DNA from 3 places in the Diaphorobacter sp. MNS-0 genome. Region 3 is predicted to be linked to each of the others. Evidence: predicted binding sites of a transcription regulator. Region 3 holds the regulator's gene; each other region holds the start of a gene.
What was found. Region 3 encodes FNR, which switches genes on or off when oxygen is low (the NO sensors DNR and NnrR bind a similar motif). Its sites were predicted from a motif close to TTGATNNNNATCAA; they were not measured.
Positions count from the first base shown of each region.

Region 1: K2L43_RS00485 (universal stress protein) is a predicted target of FNR. The motif match lies at 6,244-6,257, and genes of this name have one in related genera.
Region 2: ubiM (5-demethoxyubiquinol-8 5-hydroxylase UbiM) is a predicted target of FNR. The motif match lies at 5,995-6,008, and genes of this name have one in related genera.

Region 1 is NZ_CP080761.1:104,210-111,863, forward strand. It holds gene K2L43_RS00455 (flavin reductase family protein) at 1-489, opposite strand, end outside; gene K2L43_RS00460 (alpha/beta fold hydrolase) at 597-1,379, shown strand; gene K2L43_RS00465 (ABC transporter substrate-binding protein) at 1,515-2,711, shown strand; gene K2L43_RS00470 (D-amino acid dehydrogenase) at 2,724-4,064, opposite strand; gene K2L43_RS00475 (LysR family transcriptional regulator ArgP) at 4,152-5,063, shown strand; gene K2L43_RS00480 (TetR/AcrR family transcriptional regulator) at 5,134-5,766, shown strand; gene K2L43_RS00485 (universal stress protein) at 5,767-6,189, opposite strand; gene K2L43_RS00490 (metallophosphoesterase) at 6,302-7,147, opposite strand; gene K2L43_RS00495 (LysR family transcriptional regulator) at 7,164-7,654, opposite strand, start outside.
Region 2 is NZ_CP080761.1:87,905-95,558, reverse strand. It holds gene K2L43_RS00405 (CaiB/BaiF CoA-transferase family protein) at 1-139, opposite strand, end outside; gene K2L43_RS00400 (CaiB/BaiF CoA-transferase family protein) at 136-1,383, opposite strand; gene K2L43_RS00395 (tripartite tricarboxylate transporter substrate binding protein) at 1,380-2,366, opposite strand; gene K2L43_RS00390 (LysR family transcriptional regulator) at 2,497-3,426, shown strand; gene K2L43_RS00385 (acetoacetate--CoA ligase) at 3,460-5,550, opposite strand; gene K2L43_RS00380 (DUF6139 family protein) at 5,664-5,903, opposite strand; gene ubiM (5-demethoxyubiquinol-8 5-hydroxylase UbiM) at 6,076-7,341, shown strand; gene K2L43_RS00370 (sensor domain-containing diguanylate cyclase) at 7,429-7,654, shown strand, end outside.
Region 3 is NZ_CP080761.1:1,166,866-1,174,519, reverse strand. It holds cobalamin riboswitch at 1-226, opposite strand, end outside; gene K2L43_RS05615 (hypothetical protein) at 261-500, shown strand; gene K2L43_RS05610 (cell division protein ZapA) at 497-841, shown strand; gene K2L43_RS05605 (sulfite exporter TauE/SafE family protein) at 1,482-2,201, opposite strand; gene hemN (oxygen-independent coproporphyrinogen III oxidase) at 2,205-3,587, opposite strand; gene fnr (fumarate/nitrate reduction transcriptional regulator Fnr) at 3,759-4,502, shown strand; gene K2L43_RS05590 (IS5 family transposase) at 4,636-5,742, opposite strand; gene K2L43_RS05585 (hypothetical protein) at 5,879-6,166, opposite strand; gene K2L43_RS05580 (FixH family protein) at 6,243-6,521, opposite strand; gene ccoG (cytochrome c oxidase accessory protein CcoG) at 6,583-7,654, opposite strand, start outside.

The sequences.
Region 1 (7,654 bases), 1.1 Mb from region 3:
GTGGTACAGCAGGGGCGAGGCGCCTTCCCGGTGGCTGCAGCGCTCCACCTGGCCGACGAAGATCGTGTGGTCGCCCTCCACGTACTGGCTGCGGTTGAAGCACTCGAACACGGCCGCCGCGCCGTCCAGCACCGGCACGCCGCTCAGTCCCAGGCGGTAGGCCACGCCGGCGAAGCGGTCTATGCCGCGCGTGGCGAACTGCTCGGCCAGGGCGCGCTGTTCCACCGTCAGCACATTGATGGCGTAGTGCGTGGCACGGGAAAAAGCGGGCAGCGACGACGTCTTGTGCCCCAGGCTCCACAGCACCAGCGGCGGCTCCAGCGACACCGAGTTGAACGAGTTTGCCGTCATGCCGATCAGCGCGCCGCCTTCCCCGCGCGCCGTGACGATGGTCACGCCTGTGGCGAACATGCCCAGCGCGTCGCGGAACTCGCGTGGCGTGAAGACGGGAGGTTGGCTGGAGGGCGGGTGGGGCAGGCGGCTGTTCACGAAGGGGGGCGGCGCCTTGGGCGCGCCGCGTAGGGCAATGGGAGGGCTATTATCAGTCTGCACCTGCGCGCCTGCAGCGCGCATGCCCTGCGGCCCTGGACCCTGCGATGTCTCTTCTTCCACGCTTTTCCCTGCTCGGCTCCGGCCCTACCGTGTTGCTGCTGCACGATGCCGATAGCGATCACCTGGGCTTTGCCCCGACGCTGGAAACCCTGGCCGCCGCGGGCTATCGCGCCGTGGCATGGGACATGCCGGGCTATGGCGGCAGTGCGCCGGTGGAGCCCTACAACTTCAAGGGCCTGGCCCAGCGTGCGCTGCTGTTGCTCGATGCCCTGCGGTGCGAGCAGGTGGTGCTGGTCGGCCACGGCCTGGGGGCGATGCTGGCGCTGGAGATCGCCGTGCGGGCACCGCTGCGCGTGCGGCGGCTGGTGCTGTGTGCCGGCGGCCCGGCGCTGGACGAGGCCGCCACCGCCGTGTGGGTGGCGCCGCGCCTTGCGGGCCTGGACGATGGACGGGACATGGCCCGGCTGGCCGACCCTACCGTGGCGCGCGACGCCGGCCCCGGCGCGCTGCCCGAGGGGCTGCAGCTTGCACGGCACGCCATGGGCCGCGTGCCGCCCGCCACCTACCGCCGTGCGTTGGAGGCCCTGACGGCTTTCGCGCGGCGTGCGCCGGAACTTGTGCGCCTGCAGGTGCCCGCGCTGCTCATCGGGGGTGAGCACGACCGCTGCACTCCGCCCGAGGCACTGCTCGCCCTGGCCCATGTGCTGCCCGATGCGCGTGCCGTGCTGCTGCCCGGCGTGGGCCACTGGCCGCAGCTTGAAGACCCCGAGGGTTTCGAGGCGGCGCTGCTGGACTTCCTGGCCGGCCCGGCGCCAGTGCTGCACTGAACGCGTGCGCGGTCCCTCACCGCAAATCGCTTACCCGCCCCTGACCGCGACCGCGCACCGCTGCGCAATAAACCACATCGCGCGCCCGCGCTTTTGGTTAGGCTGGAGTGTTTTTCACAACATTGCGGAGACGCGATGATGGCCATGAGACCCAGACACTGGGCAGGGGCGCTGGCGCTGGCGCTGTGGGCGTTGGCGGGCATGGCGGGCGCCCAGCCCGTGAAGGTGGGGGTCATCGGCCCCTTTTCGGGGCCGTCGTCGGACTTCGGCACGCCCATGCTGCAGGGCATCCAGCTCGCGGTGGAGCAGTTCAACGCCGTGGGCGGCTACCTGGGCCGGCCTGTGGAGCTGGTGGTCAAGGACGACCAGGGCTCGCCCGACACCGGCCGTCAACGCTCGCAGGAACTGGCCAGAGAAGGCGTGGTGGCGGCCCTGGGCTTTTGCAACACCGGCGTGGCGATGAAATCGCTGGACGTGTTCCAGCAGGCGAAGCTGCCCTTGATCGTGCCGTGCGCCACGGGCACCCCTGTGACACGCACCTATCCGGCGGCGCAGAGCTTCATCTTCCGCACCTCGGCCCCCGACAACATCCAGGCGCCCTTCGTGGTGGAGGACATCCTGCGCCGCGGCTGGACGCGCGTGGCCCTCTTTGCCGACGACACGGGCTACGGCCAGGCCGGGCGCAAGGACGTGGAAGCGGCGCTCGCCGCGCACCAGCTCACGCCCGTGTACGCGACCAACTTCCCTCTGGGCGTGAAGAGCCTGGCGCCCCAGTTGCAGGCCGCGCGCGATGCGGGCGCACAGGTCATCTTCAGCTACACCGTAGGGCCGGAGAACGCTGTCATTGCCCAAGGTCGCAAGGAGCTGGGCTGGAAGGTGCCGCAGGTCGGCGGCTGGACGCTGTCGTTCCCGTTCTTCATCCAGGGCGGCAAGGACGCCGCCGAGGGAGCGCTGACGGCGCAGACCTTCATCGCCGAGCCCAGCAACGAACGCCGCGCCTCGTTCCTGAGCACCTACGCGCGCGCCTTCAAAGGCCGCCCGGCCGTGCCGATGGCGGCGGCGCAAGGGTACGACGCGGCCTACCTGCTGATGTATGCACTGCTGGGCATCCGCGACGGGCAGGTCAACGGCACGGCCCTCAAGCATTCGCTGGAGAACCTGCAGCGCGTGTATTACGGCGTGGTGGCGACCTACGAGCGGCCCTTCTCGGCCGAGGAGAAAGAAGCCATCACCCCCAACATGCTGGTGATGGGCAAGGTGCAGGCCGGCGCGGTGACCTTCGCCTACCCCGAGGATGCCAAGCGCAACCTGCTGGTGCAGCGCAAACGCTGAGGTGCGAGCCGCTCAGGCCAGGCGCGGCGCCCCGTAGGCGGCAGCGGGCGTGTCGTCGCCCAGAAAGGCGAAGTCCATGGCTGGCCGCTCGCCGCTCAGCAGCTCGGCCATCGCCTTGCCCGAGCCGGCGCCATGCGTCCAGCCCAGCGTGCCGTGGCCGGCGTTCACCCACAGGCCGTGCAGCGGCGTACGGCCGATGAACGGGATGTTGGTGGGCGTGGCGGGGCGCAGGCCGGTCCAGTACTGCGGATCTCCGCCTTCCTCGGGCGTGCGCGTGTCGCACACGCCGGGCAGGATGGTCTCAATGCGGCGCGACAGCATGTGGCAGCGCGCGCGCGCCACAGGGCTGTCCAGCGACAGGTCGTAGCCGCCCAGCTCGATGGTGCCGGCCACGCGCAGCACGTTGCCCAGGCGGCTCATGGCGATCTTCTTGCCATCGTCGATGGTGGAAACCATGGGCGCGCCCTCCGGTTTGAGCAGCGGGAACGTGGCGCTATAGCCCTTGCCGGGGTAGATGGGCAGGTGCACGCCCACGCCCCGCAGCAGCGGTGCGCTGTAGCTGCCGCATGCAACGACCACGGCATCGGCTTTCAGTATTTGGTCTTTTTGGCCTGTAGCGCTTTCCTGGCGAGCGCGAATAGCTATTGATTCAATAGCGTCGCCGGAGCGGTTCAGGCGCAGCACGTCGTGACCGTAGAGGAACTGCACGCCGCGCTCGGTGCAGCGGCGGGCCAGTGCCTGGGTGAATACGCGCGCGTCGCCGCTCTCGTCGGTGCTGGTGTAGGTGCCGCCGGTGATGCGGTCGCCGTAAGCGCGGAAGGCCGGCTCGATGGCGAGCAGCTCGTCGCGACTGACCACGCGCCGCTGCACGCCGAAGCGGCGCATCAGTTCCACGGCGTGGGCCGCGTCGTCAAAGGACTTCTGGTCGGTGTAGAAGTGCGCGATGCCGCGTTCCAGCCGGTGGTACTCGATGCCTGTGACGCGCACCAGCTCTTTGAGTGCGGCATGGCTGTAAGCGCCCAGCGCCACGATCTGCTGCACGTTGCGTGCGAAGGCCGTGTCGTTGCACTGCGCCAGGAACTTCAGGCACCAGCGCCATTGCTCCCAGTCGAGCTGGGGGCGAAACAGCAGCGGCGCTTCCTTGTCGAACATCCACTTGAGGGCCTTCCATGGCGCCTCGCGGTTGGCCCAGGGCTCACAGTAGCTCACCGAGATCTGCGCCGCGTTGGCAAAACTGGTCTCCAGCGCCGCGTCGGGCTGGCGGTCGACCACAGTGACTTCATGCCCGCGCTCGCGCAGATGCCAGGCGGTGCTAATGCCGATGATGCCGGCGCCCAGGACGATGGTTTTCATGGCGCGCAGTGTGCTGCGGCCCAATGAAAAACAAAAGCGTGATTAAACTTCTTCGGAATTCATCAGAATGACTAATGGATACCGACCGTGAGCACATTTGACCCCGCCGCATTGGAATGCCTGGCCGCCATCGTCGAAGAGGGCGGTTTCGAGCGCGCCGCGCGCCGCCTGAACATCACCCAGTCCGCCGTGTCGCAGCGCCTGCGTGCGCTGGAGGCGCAGGTGGGCTCGGTGCTCATCGTGCGCAGCCGGCCGCTCAAGCCCACCTCGGCCGGGCAGTTGTTGCTCAAGCACACCAAGCAGTTGCGCCTGCTGCGCGCCGACCTGGAGCGCGATCTGCAGGACCTCATGCCCAGCGGGCGCGGCGGCGGCCGCGAGGAAGAGCGCATCGCCATCGCCATCAACGCCGACAGCATCGCCACCTGGGCGGTGGACGCGCTCGGCGACCTGGTGCGCCAGCGCCTGCCGCTGGAGATCATTGCCGACGACCAGGACTTCACGCAGGAGTGGCTGCGCTCGGGCCAGGTCATGGGCTGCGTGACGACGTTGAAGAGCGCGCTGCGCGGCTGCCGCATGGTGCCCCTGGGCGCGATGCAGTACGTCGCCGTGGCCGCGCCAGAGCTGGCGCGCCGACAACTGCCGCAAGGGCTCACGGCGCACAACTTCCGCGACGTGCCTTTCGTCTCGTTCAACCGCAAGGACGATATGCAGGCCGAGTTCGTCACGCGCACCTTTGGCCTGAAACGCGTGTCTCTCAGCCGCGTGTTCGTGCCCAGCTCGGAGGGCCAGGTGCGCGCCGTGGCCGCGGGCTGGGGCGTGAGCGTGGTGCCCGAGCTGCTCGCGCGCCCCTGGCTGCAGCAGGGCCGGCTGGTGGACCTGGCGCCAGGCCATACGCTGCCCATCCAGCTGTACTGGCACTCATGGAACCTGGAGTCGGAAGTGCTGGATGCGCTGGCCGATGCGCTCACCAGCGCGGCGGCGCAGTGCCTGTCGGCCTGACGGCACACGCGGATGGGGGTCTTTAGGGTTATCGGCCTGCGTGGGGTGAAGGCTCGCTAACATCGCCCGCATGAACACGTTGCAGCCGCCCCGTCCGTCCTTCAAGGAGCAGATGCTCCGGGCGCGTGAGGATGCCATCGTGGAGGCCGCGAGCCGCCTGCTGGGCGAAAAAGGCTTCGAGACCATGACCGTTGACGAGGTCGCCGCGGCCGTGGGCATTGCCAAGGCCAGCCTGTACAAACACTTTGCCGGCAAGGACGACCTGTGCTCGGCCGCCATGGTGCATGTGGTGGAGCGCCTGCAGCGCTTTCTGGCGGCGCTGCCGGCCGAACTGGGCGCCATGCAGCGCCTGCACGCGCTGCTGTGCTGGACGCTGCAGTTGCAACTGGCCGACGAGGTGCCGCTGCTGCCCAGCCGCAACTCCGCGCTGGCCCAGGCGCTGCGCGCCTGCGACGCCTACCGGGCATCGATGCAGGAGGTGCATGCCTGCATCCTCGGCTGGATCGTCGAGGCGCAGGCCCAGGGACAGCTGCGGCGCGAGTTGCCGCCCGATGTGATCTTGTGTGCGCTGCTGGCGCGCAATGCCGATCCCATGCTCGGCATGCTGCGCGACCGCGGCTATGCGGACGAGTGCATCATTGACTGGGCCGCGGACACCTGCCTGAGCGGCCTGGCGAGCGGCCCCGCCATGCGGGTGGCCTGATCAGCGCACCAGCAGTACCGGCACCTGGCAGTTGGCCAGCACCTGCGTGCTGACCGAGCCCATCACCAGCTTGCCCAGCGAGCCGTGGCCGTGCGTGCCCATGACGATCAGGTCGTACTTGCCGGACTCGGCCACCTTGGCGATGGTCTCGCCCGCCGGGCCCACCTTGGTCATGGTCTTGAGCTGCACGCCATGACGCGCCATGAACTTCACGACGGGCGACAGCACCTTTTCGCCTTCCTCAGCGTGGTACTTGTCCACGACTTCCTTGCCGAGCGCGGCGCGCGCGCGGGGAGGCAACTGGGGCTGCACGGTGATGGCCGTGTAGGTGTGCGAGCTGCCCAGCATCTCGTCGTGAGCGGCCAGGTAGGCCAGCATTTTCTTGGTGTAGGTGCTGCCGTCGACAGCAAGCAGGATGTTCATTCGAAGTGCTCCGGAAACGAGAAATCAGACTAATCCGCGCTGGCGCCTGTTGTCTTGACTTCAGTCATATTTTTGATGCGGTACGCGGTGGCGGGCGCAGGGCCCGCACGCATCATACGGTGAGCACGCAGTGCGGCTGAAAGGTTGCCTGCTCCCCCTTGCGGGCATAGCCCAGCGGGTTGGCCACTATGCGGCAGCTCCAGGGCGCGCCGTCCGCGCGGGCCCCGCGCACCAGGTAGTCGCTGGGCGCATGCAGATGGCCGTGCAGCCATAGCTGGGCGTGGGGCAGGCAGTCGTCCAGCGCATTGCAAAACCCCGCCGTGCCCGGCACCAGGCCGTAGCGCGGGTCGGCGCTGAGCAGACTGGGCGCGAAGTGCGTGACGGCCACCGTCGTGCCCGCAAAGGGCTGTGCGAGCGCGTTGCGTAGCCAGGCCTGGCAAACCAGGGCCTGTTCGCGCACCTCGGCGGCCAGGAAGGGCACACCCTGGCGGGTGCTGCCAGTCTTGGAGAGATAGAAGTTGGCCGCGCGGAACGCCTTCTCGCGCCGCTGCAGTCGCTGGCCCGGGTCGGTGATCCCCGCGTGGTCGGCCAGCGCGTCGAAGTCGCTCCACAGCGTCGTTCCAACGAAGCGGACCCCCTGCAGCACCATGCTCTCACGCTCCAGCCAGATCAGCCCCAGCCGGTCGCAGGTGCGGCGCAGGCGCGCATGCGCGGCGTCGAAGTCCTGCGTGTCGTATTCATGGTTGCCAGGGACGAAGACCACCGGCGTGGGCCATCCGGCGTACTGCGGCAGAGGGGAGAAGCGCGCCAGGCCGAAGTCGTCGTCCGACAGCAGCGAGCCGGCCTGGTAAGAGCCGATGTCGCCGGCCAACACCAGGACATCGGCGCCAACGGCGGGGCTGGGGGTGAAATGCGGGTGGGCTTCCAGGTGCAGGTCGGACAGCAGTTGCAGCTTCATGGGTGAGTGGGTGGGGTCAATCCTGGCGGTGGATGGGGGCGGGCGTGTTGCGCGCGGCGCGCGCAATCGCCTCGCGCAGCCAGCGGTGGGCGGGGTCGTGGTTGCGCCGGCGGTGCCACAGTGCGTCCACGTGCACGGGCGGCAGCGTCATGGGCAGCGGGCGCCACACCAGTTCGTCGCGCACGCTGGCCACGCCGACGAAGTGGCGCGGCAGCACGGTGAGCAGGTCCGTGGTGGCCACCACCCGTCCCGCGGTGAAGAACTGGTTCACGGTAAGCACGATGCGGCGTTCACGTCCCAACGCGGCCAATGCCCCGTCGATGAAGCCGAAGGGCTTGCCCGAGAAGCTCACCAGCAGGTGGCGCGCGGCGCAGTACAGGTCCAGCGTCATCGGCACGGCGGCCAGCGGGTGGTCCGCGCGCATCACGCACACGTACTGGCCATCGTAGAGGCGGGTGCTTTCGTGCGCCACCACGTTGTCCGACTGCGCCCGCGCCGTGAGGTCGG
Region 2 (7,654 bases), 1.1 Mb from region 3:
TGGAGTCGCCCGCGGGCGGCTCGATCTTGATGACCTCGGCGCCGTAGTCGGCCAGCACCTGGCTCGCCAGCGGGCCGAACACCACGCTGGAGAGGTCGAGCACGCGCACGCCGGCCAGCGGTCCTTGGAAGCCGCTCATGCCACCACCCCCTGCGCGCGCAGCGCATCGATGGCCTCGGGCGCCAGGCCCAAGTGTTCGCGCAGCACGGTGTCGGTGTGCTGGCCGAGCTGCGGCGGGGTGTGGCGATAGGTGACCGGCGTGTCCGACAGGCGCATGGGGCTGGCCACCAGCGGCACGGCGCCGGCGCGCGGATGCTCCATGCGGATCTGCAAGCCACGCGCGCGCACCTGCGGATCTTCGAAGACCTCGCGCACGGTGTTGATGGGCCCGCACGGCACGGCGTGCTGCTCCAGCAGCGCGATCCAGTCGCGCGTCGTGCGCGTCGCCGTCACCTCGCGGATCAGCGGAATCAGCGCATCGCGGTGCGCGATGCGCGCGGCGTTGGTGGCAAAGCGCGCATCCTGCGCCCAGCCGAGCTGGCCCGCGGCGTGGCACAAGCGCGCGAACTGCCCGTCGTTGCCCACGGCCAGGATCATGTGGCCGTCCTGCGTGGGGAAGTCCTGATACGGCACGGTGTTGGGGTGGGCGTTGCCCATGCGCGGCGGCACCTGGTTGCCGTACAGGTAGTTCATGCCCTGGTTGGCCAGGCACGCCACGCCCACGTCCAGCAGCGCCAGGTCGATGTGCTGGCCGCGGCCGGTGTGCTCGCGCGCCTGCAGCGCGGCCAGGATGGCGGTGCTGGCGTACAGGCCGGTGAGGATGTCGGTGAGCGCCACGCCCACCTTCATCGGGCCGCCGCCGTCCTCGCCGTCGGGGCGGCCGGTGACGCTCATCAGCCCGCCCATGCCCTGGATCAGGAAGTCGTAGCCGGCGCGGTGCGCATACGGCCCGCTCTGCCCGAAGCCGGTGATGGAGCAGTACACCAGGCGCGGGTTGAGCGCGCTCAGCGAGGCATAGTCCAGCCCGTACTGCGCCAGACCGCCTGTCTTGAAGTTCTCCACCAGCACGTCGCACTGCTGCGCCAGGCGCCGCACCAGCTCCTGCCCTTCGGGGCGGGTGAAGTCGATGGTCACCGACTGCTTGTTGCGGTTGGTGCACATGTAGTAGGCCGACTCGCCCGTGGGCTGGCCGGCGGGGTCGGTCACGTAGGGCGGGCCCCAGGCGCGCGTGTCGTCGCCGCTGCCGGGGCGCTCCACCTTGATGACCTCGGCGCCCAGGTCACCCAGCGTCTGGGCGGCCCAGGGGCCGGCCAGCACGCGCGACAGGTCCAGCACCTTCACGTGCTGCAGCGCGCCGGGTTGCAGGGCGGCCGACGAGGTCATTGCAGCGGCACCTTGGCCTGGGTGACGATGCGCTTCCACAGCGCGATCTCGTTCTTCTGGAACTCGTGCATCTGGGCGGGTCCGCCGGTCATGGGCGTGGCGCCCAGGCGCTCGTAAAAGGCGCGGGTCTCATCCATCTTGGAGATGGTGGTGAACAGCTCGGCCAGCTTGGCGGTCTCGGCCGGGGGTGTCTTGCTGCTGACCATCGCGCCCACCCAGGTGTAGGCCTCGAAGCCGGGCAGGCCAGCCTCGCTGGCGGTGGGCACGTCGGGCGAGGTGGCCACGCGCTTGTCCGCCGCCACGGCCAGCACCTTGACGCGCCCGCCCTTGGCCAGCTCCTGCACGGCCGTGACTTCGGCAAAGGCGTAGTCCACGGTGCCCGCCGCGAGGGCGGTCATGGTCTCGCCGGCGCCCTTGAACGGCACATGCACGGTCTGCACGCCGGCGCTGTCGTTGAGCAGCTCGCCCATGAGCTGGTAGCCGGCCGAGCCCGCGCCGAAGTTCACCTTGCCCGGGTGGGCCTTGGCATAGCTGACCAGCCCCTTGAGGTCGGCAAACGGCGCCTGCGGGGCCGTGGCCAGCATGGCGGGCGAACGCATCATCATGGTCAGCGGCGCAAAGTCCTTCACCGGGTCGTAGGGCAGCTCCTTGAACAGCGCCGCGTTCACCGCCAGCGTGGAGTTGCTGCCGATGAAGACGGTGTAGCCGTCGGCCGGGGCCGAGAGCACCTGCTTGACCGCGATAAAGCCGTTGGCGCCGGGCTTGTTCTCCACCACCACGGACTGGCCCGTGAGGTCCTGCAGCTTGCGCGCAAAGTAGCGCGCCGAGGTGTCGGTGCCGCTGCCGGGCCCGAAGGGCACGACGAACTTGAGGGTCTTGGACGGGAAGGCCTGCGCCTGCACGGCGGGCGCGAGGGTGGTGCCCAGGGCCACGAGGCTGGCGCCCGCGAGGGCGCGCAGGGTGGTTCTGCCGTGGAATGCCATGTGCAATGTCTCCTTGGAGTCTCTGCTCCGCTACGGTGCCCCGCAAAGGGGTCGGAGTTGGCACTCTAGGCAGCACCTTGCATGCTGTCTAATATTAAAAGTTTTGATTTCAATACTTTTTTCATATCGCATGAACCTCCGGCAACTCAGCCAGTTCGTCGCATTGGCGGAAACCGGCAACTTCCACCGCGCGGCCGAGCGCCTGCACATGGCGCAACCGCCCCTGTCGGTGTCCATCCGCAAGCTGGAGGAAGAACTCGGCAGCCCCCTGTTCGAGCGCACCACCACGGGCGTGGTGCTCACCCCGGCCGGCGAAGCCATGCTGGGCGACGCCCGCCGCGCGCTGTTCCACGCCCAGCAGTGCCGCCAGGCGGTGCAGGACGCGCGCGAGGGCGAAGGCGGGCTGCTGCGCCTGGGCATCATCGGCTCGGCCACCTATGCGCTGCTGCCGCAACTCATCCCCTCGCTGCGCCAGCGCTATCCGCAGATCGAGTTGGAGCTGAGCGAAGCCACGTCGTCCGAGATCCTGGAGGGGCTGGTGTCGCGGCGCTTCGATGCCGGCCTGCTGCGCTACCCGGTGCTGGACCCGTGCGGCTTCGAGCTGCTGCCGCTGGACCGCGACGACTTCGTGCTGGCCGTGGCCGAGAGCAGCCCGCTGGCGCAGCGCGACGCCATCGCGCTGGCCGAGGCCGCGCACGAGCCCTTCATCATGTACCCGCAGCACAAGGTGCCCAGCCTCTCGGCCCTGGCCATGATGCGCTGCCAGTTCTCTGGCTTTGCGCCGCGCGTGGCACAGGAGGCGATGCAGGTGCAGACCATCATGAGCCTGGTGGCCTCGGGCCTGGGCGTGGGCCTGGTGGCCAGCGTGGCGCGGCAGGTGGTGCCGCGCGGCGTGAAATGCCTGGCGCTCACCGACAACCCGCCGGGCTTTCACGTGGGCATTGCGCTGGCGCGCCTGGCCGGCGGCACCAGCCGCGTGGTGGAGCGCTTCACGGAGCACGCGCTGCGCTTTGCCAGCGTGCCGCGCGTGGAAGGAGAGAACTGGGACAAACCGGGCTGAACCGCCCGTCCATCAAGCGTGATTAGCTATCTTTTATGAAGCACCACCGGCCGCACGCCGCGCGGCAAAGTCCACGTACCACGCCAGGCAGCCGGGATTGGCCATCGCGTCCGGGTTGACCACCTTGTCCATCGGCTGGCCCAGCAGCAGCTTCTTGACGGGCAGCTCCTGCTTTTTGCCGCTCAGCGTGCGCGGCACCTCGGCCACCTGCACGATTTCGTCGGGCAGGAAGCGCGGGCTCAGGCTGGCGCGGATGGCGTCGTTGATCCGCGCGCGCAGGCCGTCGTCCAGCACCAGGCCGCTGCGCAGCACCACGAACAGCGGCATGTAGCTGGCGCGGCCCAGGTATTCCAGGTCCACCACCAGGCTGTCGAGCACCTCGGGCAGGGCCTCGACGGCGCTGTAGATCTCGCTCGTGCCCATGCGCAGGCCGTGGCGGTTGATGGTGGCGTCGCTGCGGCCGTAGATCACGCAGCCGGGGCGGGCGCTGGAGCCGATCTCGATCCAGTCGCCGTGGCGCCAGACGGCCCCGGCCTCGGGCCCCAGATCCCCGCCGCCGGGCCTGCGGCCATGGCCGGGCGGGTACATGTCGAAGTAGCTGGCGCGGTAGCGCGCGCCATCGGCGTCGCCCCACAGGAACAAGGGCATGGACGGGATGGGCTGGGTGCACACCAGCTCGCCCACGGCGTCCAGTACCGGGCGACCTCGTTCGTCCCAGGCCTCGACGGCTGCGCCCAGCATGCGGCACTGCATGCGCCCGGGCGTTTGCGGCAGCTCGCGATTGCCGCCGATGAAGGCGCCCGCGAAGTCGGTGCCGCCGGAGATGTTGCACCACCAGACCTGCGGCACGCCCGCGCTGGCCAGGAGTTGCGATCCCCACCGCTGCACTTCGGCAGGCAGCGGCGACCCCGTGGAGCCCAGCACACGGATCGCCGACAGATCGCCGCAGGCCGCAGGGGTGATCCCGGCCTTCATGCAGTGGCCGTAGAACGCGGCGCCAGCGCCGAAGAAGGTCACGCGCTCCTCGGCCGCCATGCGCCACAGCACCGCCCAGTCGGGCCGCTCCTTGTTGCCGCCGGGGTTGCCGTCGTAGAGCACGCAGGTGGTGCCGCCCAGCAGGCCGCCGACCTGGGCGTTCCACATGATCCAGCCGGTGGAGCTGTACCAGTGGTAGCGCTCGCCCAGGGAGTTGGGCGCGTAGCTGCAGCCGATGTCGTTGTGCAGCACCGCCAGCTGCAGCATCACCAGCATCATGCCGCCATGGCCGTGCACGATGGGCTTGGGCAGGCCGGTGGTGCCGCTGGAATAGACGATCCACAGCGGGTGGTCGAACGGCAGCCACGCCGGTTCAAAGGCCACAGTCTCTGCATCATTTCGGGCGATGACGCTTGCGTAGCAAGCGGTATCAGCTACTGTTTTTGAAGCATCCAGGTTGTTCACCAGCACCACGTGGCGCAGCGTAGGCAGTTGCGCGCGCAGCTCCGCCAGCACGTCGCAACGGTCGTGGTCGCGCCCCCCATAGGTGACGCCGTCCACGGCCAACAGCACCGTCGGTGCGATCTGGCGGAAGCGGTCCAGCACCGCGTGCGTGCCCATGTCGGGCGCGCACAGGCTCCACACCGCACCGATGCTGGCGCAGGCCAGGAAGGCGACGATAGTCTCGGGGATGTTGGGCAGGTAGGCTGCCACGCGATCGCCGGGCCGTACGCCTTGGGCCCTCATGTGCAGCGCCAGCGCCGCCACCTGCCGGCGCAGCGCGGGCCAGGACAGCTCGCGGCGCTCGCCGCGTTCGTTGCGGCCGATGAGGGCCGGCTGGCCCGCGGCCTGTGCGGCGTCCACATGGCGCAGCACCTGGCGCGCGTAGTTCACCTGCGCGCCGGGGAACCACTGCGCGCCGGGCATCACGTTCTTTGCGAGTACCGCGCTGTGCGGCGTGGGCGACTGCAGGTCGAAATAGTCCCAGACGCTCTGCCAGAAGGCGTCCAGATCGGTGGTGGACCAGCGCCAGAGCGCGTCGTAATCGTCAAAGCGCAGGCCGTGCTGCGCCTGCAGCCAATCCTGGTAGCGGCGTATCTGGGGCGCGTAAGGCGGGTGTGTTGGGGGGATGTTGTGGTGTGTCTCCATGCGCACAGCCTAGCGCGGTCGCTGCCTCCGTGCGCGCCACGCACGTGACAACTGGCCGGCCGCACCTCGCCGGTCGCACCTGGCCGGCGGCACCTCGCCGGCCGCACCTGGCCTCAGCGCCGCGGCTGCTCCGTCACGCTGGTGATGGCATAGCCCTTGTCGCGCAGCTGCCGTCCGGGCTCGGGAATACCAAGGTCGTTCCAGTGCGCCTGGGTTTCGTCCCGTTCCACGGCGCGGTGCTCGCAGTTCCAATCGGTATTGATGGCCTCCTGCGGTATGGGCTTGCCCTCGGGCACGGCCAGATGGGAATAACGCCCCTCGGCTTCGGATCGGCGGTAGATGTCCACGCGCATGTCGGGTCCTTTGCTTGCTGGTTGCAGGGTTCTCCACTGTAGTGAGACCATCGCCCGCCCGGCGTAGGAAGCGGCCGCATGGCCGCCGTGCTTGACGCAAGGCAAGATCGCCCCTTTCCGCCCTGCCGACAATTGCCCGCTGTTGCCACTGCCGGCGGCCTGTTTCTGAATCATGACAACACAAGACGTTTCCTCTCAGCGCAGCGACGTGCTCATCGTGGGTGCGGGGCCTGCCGGGCTGTCGCTGGCGGCCTCGCTGGCCCAGGCCGGCATGCAGGTCACGGTGCTGGAGCAGCAACCCGCTTCCACGCTGGCCGCGCCCCCGGCCGACGGGCGCGAGATCGCACTCACCCACCCCAGCGTGGCCACGCTGCAGCGCATCGGCAGCTGGCAGCGCCTGGCCGCGCACGAGGTCGGCCTGCTGCGCGAGGCGCAGGTGCACGACGGCCCCGTGGGCCAGCGCGGGGCCATGCAGCTGCACGCAGGCGGCAGCGGCGTCCAGCATCTGGGCTGGATCGTGCCCAACCACGCGCTGCGCCGCACGGCCTACGAAGTGGCCGCGCACACGCCCGGCGTACGACTGGTCACCGAGGCGCGCGTCACGCGCGTGGCCGTCACGCCCGCGCATGCCGAGCTGGAATACACCGACACCCGCAACCTCGACGCAGCGCCCCTGCGTCTGCAGGCCCCGCTGCTGGTGGCGGCCGACAGCCGCTTTTCCGCCACGCGGCGCCAGTTGGGCATTGGCGCGGCCATGCACGACTTCGGCCGCACGGTCATCGTCTGCCGCCTGCGCCATGAGCTGCCCCACCACGAGGTCGCGCACGAGTGCTTCGGCTACGAGCAGACGCTGGCGATCCTGCCGCTGCCGGGCGACCTGGTCGATGGCGCGCCGATGTGCTCGGCCGTGGTCACCACCGGCGCGGCGCATGCGCAGGAGCTGCTGGCACTGCCCCCTGAGGCATTCGCCGCACGCGTACAAGCCCAGTTCAAGGACCGCCTGGGCGCCATGCGGCTGGTGGGCGAGCGCCACGCCTACCCGCTGGTCGCCGTGTATGCGCACCGCTTCGCCGCCGCGCGCTGCGCGCTGCTGGGTGACGCGGCCGTCGGCATGCACCCGGTGACGGCGCACGGGTTCAACCTGGGGCTGGCGGGTGTGGACAGCCTCACGCGCACTCTCACCCAGGCACGCGAGCGCGGCGCGGACATCGGCGCCGCCAGCGTGCTGGAGGGTTACGCGCGCGGCCATCACCGCCACGCCTGGCCGCTGTACCAGGGCACGAATGCCATCGTGCGCCTGTACACCGACGACCGGCCGCTGCCCCGCCTGCTGCGCCAGGTGGTGCTGGCGGGCGCCAACCGGCTGCCGCCCCTCAAGGGCGCCATCGTGAGCCAGCTCACAGGCCGGCGCCCCGCCTGGCCCAGCGCCGCACCTTAGCGCGCACACCGTGATCCAACTGGAGGGGCAGGCGTTCGCTGCCTGTCCCGGCCTGCGTCCTGCGGCACACCCACCCATAATGGCCGCATGGACAACCTGTTGGACCATCTCAGCGAGACCGTCACCCGCGCACGCACCGTCGAAGAGCTCACCCGGCCGCTGCTGGAGCTGCTGGAAGACATCACCGGGTTCGAATCCACCTACCTCACGGTGGTGGACCTGGAGCGGGGTGTGCAACGTGTGCTGTACGCGCGCAACACGCGCCAGATGCAGATCCCCGAGGGACTGAGCGTGCCCTGGCACGACACGTTGT
Region 3 (7,654 bases):
GCCGGTATCCGGGCTGGCGGAACGCTCTGCATCGCCTTCCCAAACGCTTGTTCAAGGCGCTCAGTGGCTTGTCAATGAAGAGGGAGCCGAGGTACGGCTCATCCGCTGACCGTTGCGGGGGCAGCGCAGGCACAGGACGCACTCCATGGCGGAGGGCCCCTCCCTGCTTCCCGTTGAACTGCGGCATGTGAACCACGCCGCTAGCACCAACTGCGCAATTTTACGATGGTTCGCACGCCGATCCCTACAATCGGCAGCGTATGGCCTCCCCCTCTTCCATCGACCAGATCGCCGAGCGCGTTGAGCGGCTGCTGCTGCGCCATGCCGAGTTGCAGCGCACCAATGCCCTGTTGGCGCAACAGGTCGCGGCGCTCACCCAGGAGCGCGATTCCCTCCAATCCCGCCTGCAGGCGGCCCGTGCCCGCGTGAACGCATTGCTGGACCGCCTGCCTGCCGAGCCCGAACTCCCCGGCACTGCCGAGACGAAAGACGCGCCATGAAGCAGATCGAGGTACAGATCCTCCAGCAAAGCTATCTCCTGGCCTGCCCGGACGGCCAGGAGTCGCGCCTGCTGGAGGCGGTCGAGCGCGTGGATACCGCCATGACGCGCATCCGTGACGCGGGCAAGGTACGCGCGCGCGAGCGCATCGCCGTGCTGGCGGCCCTCAATCTGGCTTTCGAGATCGCCGACCGCGAAGCCGCCGATTTGGCAGCCGCCTCAGCCCCTGCGCGCATCGCCCCCACCCCGGTCGCGCCGCACGTGCACGACAGCGATGAGCGCGTGCAGCAGTTGCTCCTGCGCCTGGACGAGGCGCTGGGCGAGGATGGGCGCCTCCTATAACCACTACGGCGAAAGCCTGCCCCCTGGCTGCACACGGGCGGCCCACTACAATGAACATGTCTGCGGTGCTGCCGGGCTTTATATTTCCTTGAACCAATGCTCATTGAGCACGGGCTTGGTACATCGCCCGGTGAGCGTGATCATCTCGCGTCAGATGAACCCAACGCCTGGCTGCCCTCGCCCACCTGAACCCCCGGTTCAGGATGCCGGTCCGGTGGCATTCGCAGACACCTTTTCTCCGGTAATCGCTTGCGCCCTCGCTCCGGGTGAGTGCCAGCGACCTCAATACCTGCTCAGAAAATCCGGCGCTCCGCGGCCAGCGCGCGCAACCCACCCATCTGCAAGGCACAGAGCAGACCTTGGTAGTCGTCGCACCGATGCCAAATATCCTGGCGTGGTTCGGGCGTTCCCATTCCTTCGGCAACCTCACTGATACGCAGCGCGCGCCCCAGACGTACGGTGGCGCATCCAGTAAGGCAGCGATGGGTAGCTGGATTTCTCCACGTCGATGAGAACAGACTCGTCACTTCCGCTGGTAGAGATCTGACAGCGATACGTCACGCCTGAGCGTCTCAGTTTGCACCATTCGCTTGCCACGGCATGCTTCGCAGAGCCGCTGTGGTTCCACAAAACGCTGTTTTCAGGGCACGCACCACGGCGCCGGCTGCCCATGGACAACCTCCATCCATAGCGCCCATGCACCCAGGGAAAAAAGCACACCACCTGCCAGCCGAGACCCCCACGCCCCACCCTTCACGCCGATCCAAGCGCGAATGCGGCCAAATGTCCACGGCCCCAGCACCAGCCATACACCGCTTCCCACGCCAAACAGGACCATGCACAAGGCTCCGCGGAGCACGCTTCCGCTGAGAGCGGCGGTCAACAGTGCGGTATACAGCAGGCCGCATGGCAGGAGCGCCCAGGCCACACCCGCGGTCAGGAGCCCGCCAGGCCGAGAGACCAAGGGCTTGACCTTCGCCCAGACAGCACGCCCCGCCCGCTCAACCCACAAGGGCTGCTGCGCTTGCACCATCATCATCCCTCCCCACGCGAGGATGAGCACGTGCATCAGCGTCCAAAGGGGGCGCAATGCCGAGGTGCTTTGCCCCAGCCATGCGAGTTGCTCCATAGCCAGCGCAACCACCGCCCCTGCGGCGCCGTAGCCAATCAGGCGCCCCGCGTGAAACTGCGCTACCCGTTGGAGGATTCCGCGGCGGGACGCCCATTGAATGGCGTGGGTGGCGTCCGGCGTGCCACCCAGCCCCGTAAGCGCCGCGCAGGGAACAGAACACATCGCCAAACAGTGAGCCCCTCCCATCAGCCCCATCAGGAAGGCCGTCGTGGCCAGCGCCCACAGCATGGATCAAATAATCCGGGAAAAGCGAGCGCGGTTACGGTCAGCCTGCAGATACTTGTCGAACACCATGGCCACGCCGCGCACGAAATACCATCCCATGGGCGTGACTTCAACGCCCTCATCACTGATTTTCACCAAGCCCTGAGCCGCCATTTCTTGCAGTTGCTGTAATTCCGCATCGAAATAACTGCGGAAATCAATCAGCCAGGACTGTTCCAACGGCTCAAACAGTAATTCACCTTGGCACATCAACGCCATGATGACTGCGCGACGCACCAAGTCGTCCTTGGTCAACGCCAGCCCGCGCACCACAGGCAAATGCCCCTGGTTAATGCAGTCGTAATACTCGTCCAGCGTTTTCACATTTTGGCTGTAAGTAGCGCCCACGCGCCCGATGGCAGAAACGCCCAGACCAATCAGGTCGCAATCGGGCTGCGTGCTATAGCCTTGGAAATTGCGGTGCAGCCTGCCTTGCCGCTTGGCCACCGCCAGCGCATCGTCTGGCAGAGCGAAATGGTCCATGCCCACGTAGACGTAGCCGGCTTCCTGGAACACATCAAGTGACCGGGCCAACATGGACACCTTGGCCGAAGCCATGGGCAACTCGGCCGTGATGATGCGTCGCTGCGACTTGAAGCGTTCTGGCAAGTGAGCGTACGCATACAGCGCGATCCGGTCTGGCCGCAACTCGGCTACCTGCTCCAAGGTGCGATCAAACGACTCCGGTGTCTGGCGCGGCAGCCCGTAGATCAAATCCACGTTCACCGATTCAAACCCGAGCTTCCGAGCCGCATCGACCAACGCGAACACCTTTTCGGCAGGCTGAATGCGGTGCACGGCCTTTTGTACTTCAGGGTCGAAATCCTGCACGCCAAAGCTCAGGCGATTGAAACCCAGCTCCGCCAACAATCCCAGCCGCGCTTCATCCACGGTCCGGGGGTCCACTTCTATGGAGTACTCCCCCCCAGGAACAAGGACGAAACTGCGCCTCAGCATGCCCATCAGTTCGCGCAAACCGTCATCCGTCAGAAAAGTAGGCGTGCCGCCGCCGAAATGCAGCTGGCTCACATGCTGACCCACACCGCAGTGCGCCGTATGCAGGTCGATTTCACGGCTGAGGTAACGCAAGTAGACCTCTGCCCGCTCTGGATGCCGGGTAATGATTTTGTTACACGCGCAGTAATAGCACAGCGATTCACAAAACGGGATGTGGACATAAAGCGACAAAGGCATCGCCTTGGCTACCGACCCCACGCGACGCTGCTGCAGCGCAAGGATGTATTCCCGCTCGCCAAAAGCCTCGACAAAACGATCAGCAGTCGGATAAGAGGTGTAGCGCGGCCCTGGGACGTCAAAGCGACGCAGGAGCTCTGTTGTAACAACGGTCATGACGGGATTCCTTGCACTTTCATATCACTGTGCCGTAGAGTCCCCCATGAGTCCTTGACGTTGATCAAGCGCCCATAAGGTCCTTGTGGCGACAATTTGACTTCGGCTCAAAGTCGTCCAACGGCCTACGGCATTCCATGTCTCCCAGCCGTTCAGAGGTAAGCTCAAGCCATGAACAGGGTTCCCATGCATACGAATCTCCAGACCATCAAAGTTGCCTGCTCAAACTGCAATCTGCGTGAGCTGTGCATGCCCGTGGGTCTGGACGACCAGCAACTCAAGCGCATCGATGACATTGTTGCTGTACGACGCAAGATCAAGCGTGGCGGCACGCTTTTCCGGAACGGTGAACCCTTCACATCCCTTTTTGCTATCCGCACCGGATTCTTCAAGACCTGTGTCGCCACCGAAGACGGTCGCGACCAAGTGACAGGTTTTCAAATGGCGGGCGAGATCATCGGCCTGGATGGCATCGTGAGCGACCGTCACACTTGCGATGCGGTAGCGCTTGAAGACGCCGAAGTATGCGTCATGCCTTTCGATCGTATTGAAGAGTTGTCGCGCGAAGTAACGGCACTACAGCACCATGTGCACAAGATCATGAGCCGCGAGATTGTTCGCGAGCATGGGGTCATGCTGTTGCTGGGGAGTATGCGTGCCGAGGAACGCCTTGCCGCATTCCTGTTGAATCTCGTACAACGCTTGCATGCCCGGGGTTTCTCACAATCCGAATTGGTGCTGCGCATGACACGCGAAGAGATCGGCAGCTACCTGGGATTGAAACTGGAAACCGTCAGCCGCACGTTTTCGAAGTTCGTGGAAGAAGGTATTGTGGAAGTAAAACAGCGCCATGTGCGCATCGTCGATACCGATGCGCTGAAGCGAATTGTCAACAGCCAGCAAGCCTGCCATTAACAGGCTGCTGAAATACTCCCCAGCGTCCGAACCTGTTCAGCGGCTGTAGCCGCATTTTTCCGTATCCTGAAAATCAGCCCCTCAAAATCGCCTGCTTTCAGTCGCAAAGCACGGTTTTTTGCCCCTTTTGCCTTTACACCTGCCCCTGCAGACGGATTAGCCCCAGGCTGCGCAGTCGCGTGAGGTTGTAGCCCGCCATCGTCAGCACAAACAGCTGATCAACCTTCTTGATCCCGCGCACCACCACCTGACGCATGTGCCCCACCGTCTTGGCCCAGCCAAAGCCTTGTTCGATCAGCTTTCTCTTTTGCTGGGAGATGGCGTAGCCTTCGCTGTCTGCAATCGCGTCAGGAACTGCCGACTGGCGCCCTGATTTGTTCTGCGCCACATGGGGCAGCACGTTCATCTCTTGCAGCGCGTCGATGAACTCCCTGGCGTCGTAACCCTTGTCTGCGCCCAGCGTGATCGTGATGGGGTCATCGCCGGGCAGTGCCTGTCGCGCATCGTTGATCATGGCCTTGGCCGCTTCGCGCTCTGCATATCCGTCGGCCTGTGTGACCACGGCGCTGACCACCAGCCCGTGGCGGTTGTCGGTGAGTGTGTGGCCCATGAAGCGCAACTCACTGGCCGTCTTGCCCTTGCGGTACAGCCTTGCATCCGCGTCCGTTGTGGACTCGTGGGTGTCGTTGCTGCGCTTTTGGTCTTTGAAGTTCCCCGCGTCGGTATCGTCGTCGCCCTGGCGGTCTTTGCGCACAAAACTCTTGTGGCCCGCCCAGGCCTGGATCAGGGTGCCATCCACGCTGAAGTGCTCGCCCGAGAGGAGTTCCTGCTCCTGGGCTTGCTGCACGATCTGGTTGAAGAACTCGATGACCGCATCGTGCTCGATCAGGCGTTCGCGGTTCTTGCTGAAGACGGTAGGTACCCACACGGCATCGTCCATGGCCAAGCCAATGAACCAGCGAAACAGCAGGTTGTACTGGGTTTGCTCCATGAGTTGGCGCTCCGAGCGCACGCTGTAGAGCACCTGAATGAGCATGGCGCGCAGCAGCTTCTCGGGGGCAATGCTGGGACGCCCGCCTTTGATGTCGGCTGCGTACATCTGGGCAAACAACTCATCCATGTTCGACAGGGCCTTGTTGACCATCACACGGATCACGCGCAAGGGGTGATCTGCGGGCACGAAGTCATCGAGGTGGCGCATGGTGAACAGGCTCTCGGTGAAGGTGTCGGCTCCGCGCATGTCTGGCTCGTCTGTCTGGTCGCTGGGGTGCCCCGATTGTCCTGCAAAGGCGCCACACGGGGAGCGACGAAAGGGGTATTTCAGCAGCCTGTTAAGCCTCGGTTTTTTGCTCATTCATAACTGATCGGCGGAAAGATCAGGAAACGTATTTGGCGCAATCAGCCGGCCGCGCCCCTTTGGGCACGGGGCAGCGATTCAACTCAAAGGGCGAGAGTGACAACAGCGTCGTCAATGCGCTGGAAGCCATGAGTACGAACCAGAACGTGAAAAAGGCGATGGTATACACACCTTCGCGCGAGAGATGCAGGGGTTGATCAAACCACTGCAGCGCTTCTGGATCCACGAAGGCGAACACCACCATTTCCATGACGCCCGCCATCAAAAAGGCCGGCCACGCGATCCACATCAATCGTTGCATCCACATTCGCCCATCTCCTAGCAGGTGTAGTTGACAGCCTAGCATCTGTTCTCCGGCATGCAAAGAGGACTCGCCCTGCCGGTCAGCGCGGTTGATCCTCCAGCGGAGTAGCTGCATGGTTGCGCCCCTTCATGGCAGGCGTCATGTCGCCCCCAGACTCCTTCAGGGTCTCGTTGATGTTCAATCCCCGTTGGTAATAGTCTTCCGCGATGACGGGGTCAGGTTGGCTCACGGCCAGCCAGAGGGTCACGAAGCCCGCAATGATGACAATCACCGGCCCCGCGATGACAAGCCAGACATGGCCAAACGTCCACCAAGGCTTTCCTGCGTCGTCCAGTTTCATGGGGGAATTACTCAACATTTATATTAACTCCTCGCTCATTTATGAGCACAGCTTGTTCCTTTGTATTCCACGACCGCCTTCAGCGGGGTACGAGGAACACGGATTTCTCTGCCACTTGGGCTTTATCACCCTGCGCTTGAATATCGAAATACACCGTATGCGATCCAGGAGATGCTGAGCCATACGGAATTTGAAGACGGACAACCACCCATCGGGATTCCGCCGGTCCAATGTCAATTGCGGTCTCGGACGCCACTTCCAGCCCTTCCATGCCGTGGGCGCTGATGGTGTAGCGCTGCGCCCCCTCCGTGGCGTTCATGATCTGCAGCCGGTAGATATTTTCCAGCTTGCCTCCCGCCACGATGCGCGAGAGCGCAGCGCGGTCGCGCACGATGTCCACCTTCAACGGCGTGCGTACCACCAAGCTGGCCAGCATGCCGATGCACAACACCACCAGCACCGCTGAATAGAACAACACACGGGGTCGCAGCACGCGTTTGAGCATTTGCGATTGGGTCCAGTGGTTCTTGACGCCGTTCTGCGTCGAGAAGCGAATCAGCCCGCGCGGATACTTCATCTTATCCATCACGGTATTGCAAGCGTCCACGCAGAGACCGCAACCAATGCATTCGTATTGCAGTCCGTTGCGAATATCGATACCCGTTGGGCAGACCTGGACACACAGCGTGCAATCGATGCAGTCACCCAGTCCCGCAGCTTTGTGATCTACGGTCTTGTTACGGGGCCCGCGAGGCTCGCCGCGCTCGGGATCGTAAGAGACGACCAGCGTGTCCCTGTCGAACATTGCGCTTTGGAAACGCGCATAAGGGCACATGTATTTGCACACCTGCTCGCGCAGGAATCCTGCGTTGCCGTACGTGGCCAACCCATAGAAGATCACCCAGAATATCTGCCACCCTCCTTGCAGGGCCAGCAACTCTTCCCCCAGCTCGCGAATCGGAACGAAATAGCCCACAAAGGTGAAGCCGGTCCAGAACGCGACCGCAATCCAAATGGCTTGCTTGACAGTTTTTTTCCAGATCTTCTCAAATGTCCACGGACCATTGTCCAGGCGCATACGGGCACTGCGGTCGCCTTCGACTTTGTGCTCGATCCACATGAACATTTCCGTGTATACGGTCTGGGGACAG